Regions from separate parts of the Ensifer sp. Root127 genome, predicted to be linked through region 1. Evidence: riboswitches for the same ligand, from Rfam matches in the RefSeq annotation. Region 1 holds a riboswitch; the other holds the start of a gene.
The links. A riboswitch is a leader RNA that binds a small molecule or an ion and turns the genes downstream of it on or off. The one in region 1 is predicted to bind S-adenosylmethionine.

Region 1 (4,005 bases):
GGTATTCTACAGCAAGATGGTTTCGTCAAGAATAACGGCAGGATTGCATGCGTCGGCGGCAAGTCTGCGGAAAGGCGAGGCCGATGCTTGATGGCGCGGTGAGAAAACATCTGGATCCGATACTGGATCGGCTCGGTGCAGCACTTGCCCGCGGGGGTGTCGGTGCCAATGCGGTCACGATCACCGGCCTCGCGCTCGGCCTCGTTGCCGCTGTCCTCATTGCCGGACAATACTACCTTGCCGCCGCCATTGTTATCGTCGTTAGCCGGCTTTGCGATGGACTTGATGGTGCGGTGGCACGCGCCACGCGCAAAACCGATTTCGGTGGTTTCCTCGACATCGTGCTCGACTTCGCCTTCTACGGTGCCATCCCGCTCGGCTTCATCGGCGCCGATCCGCAGGCCAACGGTCTTGTCGGCGGTCTGCTGCTCTTCTCGTTCTACGTCAACGGATCGAGTTTTCTCGCCTATGCCATTATGGCCGAAAAGCGAGCGATGACGACGGATGTGCGGGGGGCAAAATCGCTCTACTTCACCACCGGGCTTGCCGAGGCGACGGAGACGATCGCCGCCTTCCTGGCCTTCTGCCTGTTCCCGACGTGGTTTCCGCTGCTGGCGGCGCTGTTTGCGGTCGTCTGCCTCTACACCGCGCTATCGCGCATTGTGCTCGCGCGAACGCGTTTTCGCGACGTCGAGTAGCGGCCGCCGCCGATCTCGGGGCGGCCGTCTTGTTCGTGGGTATCAGGCCTTGACGGTCTTCAGCGCGCGGGCGAAGTCCTCGACGATGTCGTCGCTGTCCTCGATACCGGCGGAGAAACGAACGGTGCCGGCGGAAATGCCGAGCTCGTCGCGAGCTTCGTCCGTCAGGTTCTTGTGCGTCGTCGTCGCCGGATGGGTGATCAGGCTTTTGGAATCGCCAAGATTGTTGGAGATGCGGGCGATCTGCAGTGCGTTCTGCAGTGCGAAGGCCGCATCCTTGCCGCCCTTGAGTTCGAAGGCGACAAGGGTCGAACCGCCGGTCATCTGCTTGGCGATGATGTCGGCCTGCGGATGGTCCGCGCGGCCGGGGTAGATCACCTTGGCGATCTGCGGCTGCTCGGCGAGGAAGTCGGCGACGCGACGGGCGTTTTCGGTCTGCTGCTTGACGCGCAGCGGCAGCGTCTCGATGCCCTTCAGCAACGTCCAGGCGTTGAACGGCGACATCGCCGGGCCGGTGTGGCGGAAGTAGTCATGCAGATGCTCGTTGATCCAGTCCTTGTCGGACAGAACCACGCCACCGAGGCACCGGCCCTGGCCGTCGATATGCTTGGTGGCGGAATAGACGACGATATGCGCGCCGAGTTCCAGCGGCTTCTGGAACAGCGGCGTGGCGAAGACGTTGTCGACCACGACCTTGGCGCCGATCTGGTTGGCGAGCCGAGAAACGCCTGAAATGTCGATCACTTCCAGCGTCGGGTTGGTCGGGCTTTCCAGGAAGAAGACCTTGGTGTTCTTCTGGATCGCCTTTTCCCAGTTCGCGAGATCGCGTCCGTCGACCAGCGTGCATTCGATGCCGTATTTCGGGGCCAGCGTCTCGACCACCCAGCGGCAGGAGCCGAAGAGGGCGCGGGCGGCAACGATGTGGTCGCCGGCCTTCAGCTGGCATAAAATGGCGGCAGTGACGGCAGCCATGCCTGATGCCGTGGCGCGCGCGTCTTCGGCGCCTTCCAGCATGCACATGCGCTTTTCAAACATGTCGTTGGTAGGGCTGCCGTAACGGGCATAGATGAAGCCTTCGGTCTCGCCCTTGAAGCGTGCTTCCGCCGCCTCGGATGTCTCGTAGACGAAGCCCTGGGTGAGGAAGATCGCCTCGGACGTCTCGCCGTGCTGGGAGCGGGTCGTTCCGCCGTGGACGAGTTGGGTTGCCGGGCGCCAGTTTTTGCTCATGTGACGATCACCTTCAAAAACAAAAAAACCGGCCGCGTGAAGGGCCGGTTTGAAACCCGGCCTTTTTAGCTACTTGTTTAACGTGGCTGCAAGCCGACCGGCCAAATCACCACGGGATAAAGCTCCAATACTGCTTGGGTGCGCTTGCGTCAATTCCTGGAGTTTGGTTTTGTCTCGCAACTGAAAAGAGGATCGAAATGGGCCGCGAGACTGGGATTTTGGCCGACCGCGCGATCGCCGCGCTGTTTGCGACCGGACGCTTGAAAAGCGAAAAGGCGCTGGATACCGATCAGATCCAGCCGGCAAGCCTCGACCTGCGCCTCGGCGCCAAGGCATTTCGCGTGCGCGCGAGCTTCATGCCGGGGCCGGCGCATCTCGTTGCCGACAAGCTCGACCGGCTGAAACTGCATGTCGTCGATCTCTCCGACGGCGCCGTGCTGGAAACCGGCTGCGTTTATATCGTGCCGCTGATGGAAAGCCTCGATCTGCCGGAGACCATGTCGGCTTCGGCAAATCCGAAGAGCTCGACCGGTCGCCTCGACATCTTCACCCGCGTCATCACCGATCGCGCCCAGGAGTTCGACAAGATCCCGGCTGGATATCGCGGACCGCTTTACCTCGAAATCAGCCCGCGCACCTTCCCGATCGTCGTGCGGCGCGGTTCGCGCCTGTCGCAGATCCGCTTCCGCACCGGCCAGTCGCTGCTCTCCGAGCAGGAACTGCTGGCGCTGCATGAAAGCGATATGCTGGTTGCGAGCGACAAGCCCAATGTCAGCGGCGGCGGGATCGCGCTCTCGATCGATCTCAAGGGTACGGGCCCGGACGGACTGATCGGCTACCGCGGCAAGCATCACACCGCGGTCGTCGATGTCGACAAGAAGGCGCAGCATGCCGTGTTCGACTTCTGGGAGCCGCTCTATAGCCGTGGCCGCGACGAGCTGATCCTCGATCCCGACGAATTCTACATCCTCGTTTCGCGCGAAGCTGTGCATGTTCCGCCGCTCTACGCTGCCGAGATGACGCCGTTCGATCCATTGGTCGGTGAATTCCGCGTGCATTATGCCGGCTTCTTCGATCCGGGCTTCGGCCATGCCTCTGCCGGCGGCAGCGGCAGCCGAGCGGTGCTCGAAGTCCGCAGCCACGAGGTTCCCTTCATCCTCGAGCATGGCCAGATCGTCGGCCGGCTGGTCTATGAACATATGCTGGAACGCCCGGAGGGACTTTACGGCCTCGGTCTTGGCTCCAACTATCAGGCTCAGGGTCTCAAGCTCTCCAAGCATTTCCACGCGGAGTAACAGAAAAAGTGCCGTTGCGCGGCAACGCGGCGCAACGGTCCTTGACAGATGCATGCGGTTGAGGAAGTTTCCGAAGCGCTGCGGGTGTAGTTCAGTGGTAGAACGCCAGCTTCCCAAGCTTGATGTCGTCGGTTCGATCCCGATCACCCGCTCCACTTTTTTCTTCAATGTCAGCCCATCGCGCTTTGAGCCGGCACTCCTGCGTGCGACGGCCCGAACCGTCGGACGCCGAAGCCAGTAGCCAGCCCGGTTCCATCCGGCTAATCTTGTCATCACCCATGAATCATCTGCGGCCGCGCTGGCCGTGCGGTACCACCAAGAGACGCGCTGGCCATTGCCCATGAAAATCCACCGACTGCTGGCTCTGTGCGTGTATCTGATGGCCGGTTCGCTTGCCGCCCAGCCCAGGGATCTGCCCAATCTGTTCGATGCGCGCGAGCGCATTGCCAAGCCGGATCTGACCGGCCTTGCGCGCCTACGGTTCCTGACCACGGTGGATTTCCCGCCGTTCAACTTCATCGACCAATCGGGCAAGCTTTCGGGCTTCCATGTCGACCTGGTGCGCGAGATCTGCCGCGAACTCGATATCGAAGCCAAATGCCAGATCCAGGCGGTCACCTATGCCGAGCTGCTCCCGGCGCTGGAAGAGGGACAGGGCGAGGCGGTCGCCGCCGGCATCTCCGTCAGTCCGGAACTGCGTCAGCGCTTCGGCTTCTCCAGGCCGTTCATACGGCTTCCTGCGCGCTTCGCCGTCAACACCAAGGCAGCCGGCGCCGTCTCCGATC
Region 2 (4,005 bases), on a different contig from region 1:
CGACAGCTTCGAAAAGTCGACCACCGCCTCGCGCCCCTGGGCGTGAGCGACGGGATGACGCGCAAGCTCATCTCTTCCGGTTCGCCCTTCGAGAAGACGGCAGGCTATTCGCGTGCCGTCGCCAAGGGCGACTGGTGTTTCGTCTCCGGCACCACCGGCTACGACTACGCCACCATGACCATGCCGGAAACGGTGGAAGAGCAGGCGCACAATTGCCTGAAGACGATCGAGGGCGCGCTGAAAGAGGCGGGCTTCTCGCTCTTAGACGTGGTGCGCAATCACTACTACGTCACCGATGCCAGTTTCGCCGACCGGGTTTTTCCGATCTTCGGCGAGATGTTCGGCGAAATCCGCCCTGCCGCCACCATGATCGTCTGCGATCTCATCCGCCCGGAAATGCTGATCGAGATCGAGGTTACCGCCTTCCGCGGCTGACGTCTGACGGGTCGCAGCCAGCGGCAGTGACACCTGCACCGCTTATGCGCTACTGCAGAAGCATGACGACGGCCCTCGCCCGCAGGACCGTTTTCCGCATCACTATGACCGGAAGAAGCCCATGCAATTCGAAGGCACCGCCGACTATATCGCCGACAAGGACCTGATGATCGCCGTCAACGCCGCGATCCGGCTGGAACGGCCACTGCTCGTCAAGGGCGAGCCCGGCACCGGCAAGACCGAGCTTGCGCGGCAGGTTGCAGCTGCTCTGGGACTCGACCTGATCGAATGGAACGTCAAGTCGACGACCAAGGCGCAGCAGGGACTTTACGAATATGACGCCGTCTCGCGCCTGCGCGACAGCCAGCTCGGCGACGAGCGCGTCAACGACGTCAAGAACTACATCCGCAAGGGCAAGCTTTGGCAGGCCTTCGAGGCCGGGAAGCGTGTGGTGCTCTTGATCGACGAAATCGACAAGGCCGACATCGAGTTTCCGAACGACCTGCTGCAGGAACTCGACCGGATGGAGTTCCACGTCTACGAGACCAACGAGACGATCCACGCCCGCCAGCGGCCGATCGTCGTCATCACCTCCAACAACGAGAAGGAACTGCCGGACGCTTTTCTGCGCCGCTGCTTCTTCCACTATATCCGCTTTCCCGACGCAGACACGCTCGCCCGCATCGTCGAGGTGCACTATCCCGGCATCCGCAAGACGCTGCTTTCGGCAGCCCTTGCCGCCTTCTACGATATCCGCCAGGTGCCGGGGCTGAAGAAGAAGCCCTCGACCTCCGAAGCGCTCGACTGGATCCGCCTGCTCGTCGCCGACGAGATCGACCCGGCCGACCTGCGCGCCGATCCAAAGACCATGCTGCCGAAGCTGCACGGCGCGCTTCTCAAGAATGAGCAGGACGTCCACCTTTTCGAGCGCCTGGCCTTCATGGCACGCCGCGACGGATGAGACCGGACGCCAACAAGGTCCTGATCTACGCCACCTGGCGAGGGCATCTGCTCGTCTTCGACGAGCCGGACTTTCCCGATGTAGATCTGCAGGTCCCGGGCGGCACGATAGAACCGGGAGAAAGCCCTGAAGCGGCGGCCTTCCGCGAATTTGTCGAGGAGACCGGGCTGACGCCGCCGCCGGCATTATTGCCATTTAAAACGCAGGACTATCACTTCACGCAGAACGGCCGGAAAATCTGCCATCGCCGGCACTATTTCCATGGGCCGTTAGCCGGCGAACAAAAGGAACCCTGGCTGCACCGCGAAATGACGCCGGAGAGCGGTGGCCCGCCGATCCGCTTTCGCTTCTTCTGGCTCAGTCAGAGCGAGGCCGGCAAGCGGCTGGGATATGGCATGCAGAACGGTCTGGACTTGCTGCACCTAGCAACAGATTGCCCCTCACCCTAACCCTCTCCCCGCAAGCGGGGCGGGGGAACGCGGCGACCGCAACCTCATCACCTGCTGTAAGCCTGAAAGGGAGCCGAACGGCCGCGGCAATGTCCCTTCTCCCCGCCTGCGGGGAGAAGGTGGCGGCAGCCGGATGAGGGGCCAACCCACACGAATCGTTTTTCATTGACCCCCGCGGCCTTGCCGCGCTATCAAACAATCCGTGGTGATTTGGCCGGCCGGCTTGCAGCCACGTTAAACAAATCGCTAAAGGGCCGAGGAAACGTGGATTTTCCGAGGACCGGTCGCGATCAATCGCCGCCGGTTTTTTTGTATTGATCGAGTGGAAGCCCCATGCCCATCAAGATACCCGATACGCTGCCCGCATTCGAGACCCTCGCGACCGAGGGCGTGCGGGTGATGACCGAGACCGTGGCGATCCGTCAGGATATCCGCCCGCTCCAGATCGGGCTGCTGAACCTCATGCCGAACAAGGTCAAGACCGAGATCCAGATGGCGCGCCTCATCGGCGCCTCGCCGCTGCAGGTCGAGCTGTCGCTGATCCGCATCGGCGCGCACCGCGCGAAGAACACCTCCGAGGAACACCTGCTTGCCTTCTACGAGACCTGGGAGGAGGTGAAGGCCCGCAAGTTCGACGGCTTCATCATCACCGGCGCCCCGGTCGAAACGCTGGAATACGAGGACGTCACCTATTGGGACGAACTCAAGCGCATCCTCGACTGGACGACGACCAACGTGCATTCGACGCTGAACGTCTGCTGGGGCGCGATGGCGGCGATCTATCATTTCCATGGCGTGCCGAAATATCCGCTGAAGGAGAAGGCTTTCGGCGTCTACCGCCACCAGAACCTGCAGCCCTCCTCCGTCTATCTCAACGGCTTTTCCGACGATTTCGCCGTGCCGGTGTCGCGCTGGACCGAAGTGCGCCGCGCCGACATCGATGCGGTGCCCGACCTTGAGATCCTGATGGAATCGAAGGAGATGGGTGTGTGCCTCGTGCACGAGAAGAAGGGCAAGCGCCTCTACATGTTCAATCACGTAGAGTATGATTCCACTTCGCTATCGGACGAATATTTCCGGGATGTGGATGCGGGCGTACCGATCAAGATGCCGCATGACTACTTCCCGCACAATGATTCAACCCTGCCGCCGCAGAACCGCTGGCGCAGCCATGCGCATCTTTTCTTCGGCAACTGGATCAACGAGATGTACCAGACGACGCCCTACGAAATGGACCTGATCGGCAGGAACGAAAGCTAGGGCCGGAGCCGCGGATGTTCATCCCCTTCTTCCTCGAATTGAAGGCCGCGAAGATCCCGGTGACGCTCCGGGAATTCCTGTCCTTGATCGAGGGCATGGAGGCGGGCATTGCCACCTTCGATATCGAGGCGTTCTATTTTCTCGCACGCACGGCATTGGTGAAGGATGAGCGCCATATCGACCGCTTCGACGGCGTATTCCGGCATTGTTTTTCCGGCCTTGAGGCCATCAATCCGCCAGACGAGTTCGCGCAGGGTGAAATCCCCGAAGAGTGGTTGCGCAAGCTTGCCGAAAAATATCTGACCGAGGAAGAGAAGCGCCTGGTCGAAAGCCTTGGCGGCTTCGAGACCCTGATGGAGACCTTGCGCCAGCGGCTCAGCGAACAGGAAGGGCGCCACCAGGGCGGCGCCAAATGGATCGGCACCGCCGGCACCTCACCCTTCGGCGCCTATGGCTACAATCCCGAAGGTGTGCGCATCGGCCAGGACGGCTCGCGGCACCGGCGCGCGGTCAAGGTGTGGGACCGGCGCGAATTCAGGGATTACGACGACACGGTCGAACTCGGCACGCGCAACATCAAGGTGGCGCTCAAACGGCTCAGGCGCTGGGTGCGCCAGGGTGCTGCCGACGAACTCGACCTCTCCGGCACGATCCGCGCCACCGCCGAGCACGGCTATCTCGATGTCGTCACCCGGCCGGAACGGCGCAATGCTATCAAGCTCTTGATGTTCTTCGACGTCGGCGGTTCGATGGACGACCATATCCGCATCGTTGAGGAGCTGTTTTCGGCGGCACGCGGCGAATTCCGCCACATGGAGCACTTCTACTTCCACAATTGCGTCTACGAAGGCCTGTGGAAGGACAATCGCCGCCGGCGCGCCGACATCACCCGCACGGCGG

Region 2: another riboswitch for S-adenosylmethionine. It lies ahead of metA (homoserine O-succinyltransferase); the one in region 1 lies ahead of ASD03_RS04465 (O-succinylhomoserine sulfhydrylase).

What each region holds. Positions count from the first base shown of each region.
Region 1 covers NZ_LMDX01000001.1:946,214-950,218, reverse strand. The annotation lists gene ASD03_RS04470 (CDP-alcohol phosphatidyltransferase family protein) at 84-698, shown strand; gene ASD03_RS04465 (O-succinylhomoserine sulfhydrylase) at 741-1,925, opposite strand; SAM riboswitch at 1,970-2,048, opposite strand; gene ASD03_RS04460 (2'-deoxycytidine 5'-triphosphate deaminase) at 2,123-3,220, shown strand; tRNA gene ASD03_RS04455 (tRNA-Gly) at 3,301-3,375, shown strand; gene ASD03_RS04450 (transporter substrate-binding domain-containing protein) at 3,561-4,005, shown strand, end outside.
Region 2 covers NZ_LMDX01000052.1:185,239-189,243, forward strand. The annotation lists gene leuD (3-isopropylmalate dehydratase small subunit) at 1-46, shown strand, start outside; gene ASD03_RS33385 (RidA family protein) at 55-435, shown strand; gene ASD03_RS33390 (MoxR family ATPase) at 557-1,396, shown strand; gene ASD03_RS33395 (NUDIX domain-containing protein) at 1,393-1,845, shown strand; SAM riboswitch at 2,038-2,115, shown strand; gene metA (homoserine O-succinyltransferase) at 2,179-3,105, shown strand; gene ASD03_RS33405 (VWA domain-containing protein) at 3,120-4,005, shown strand, end outside.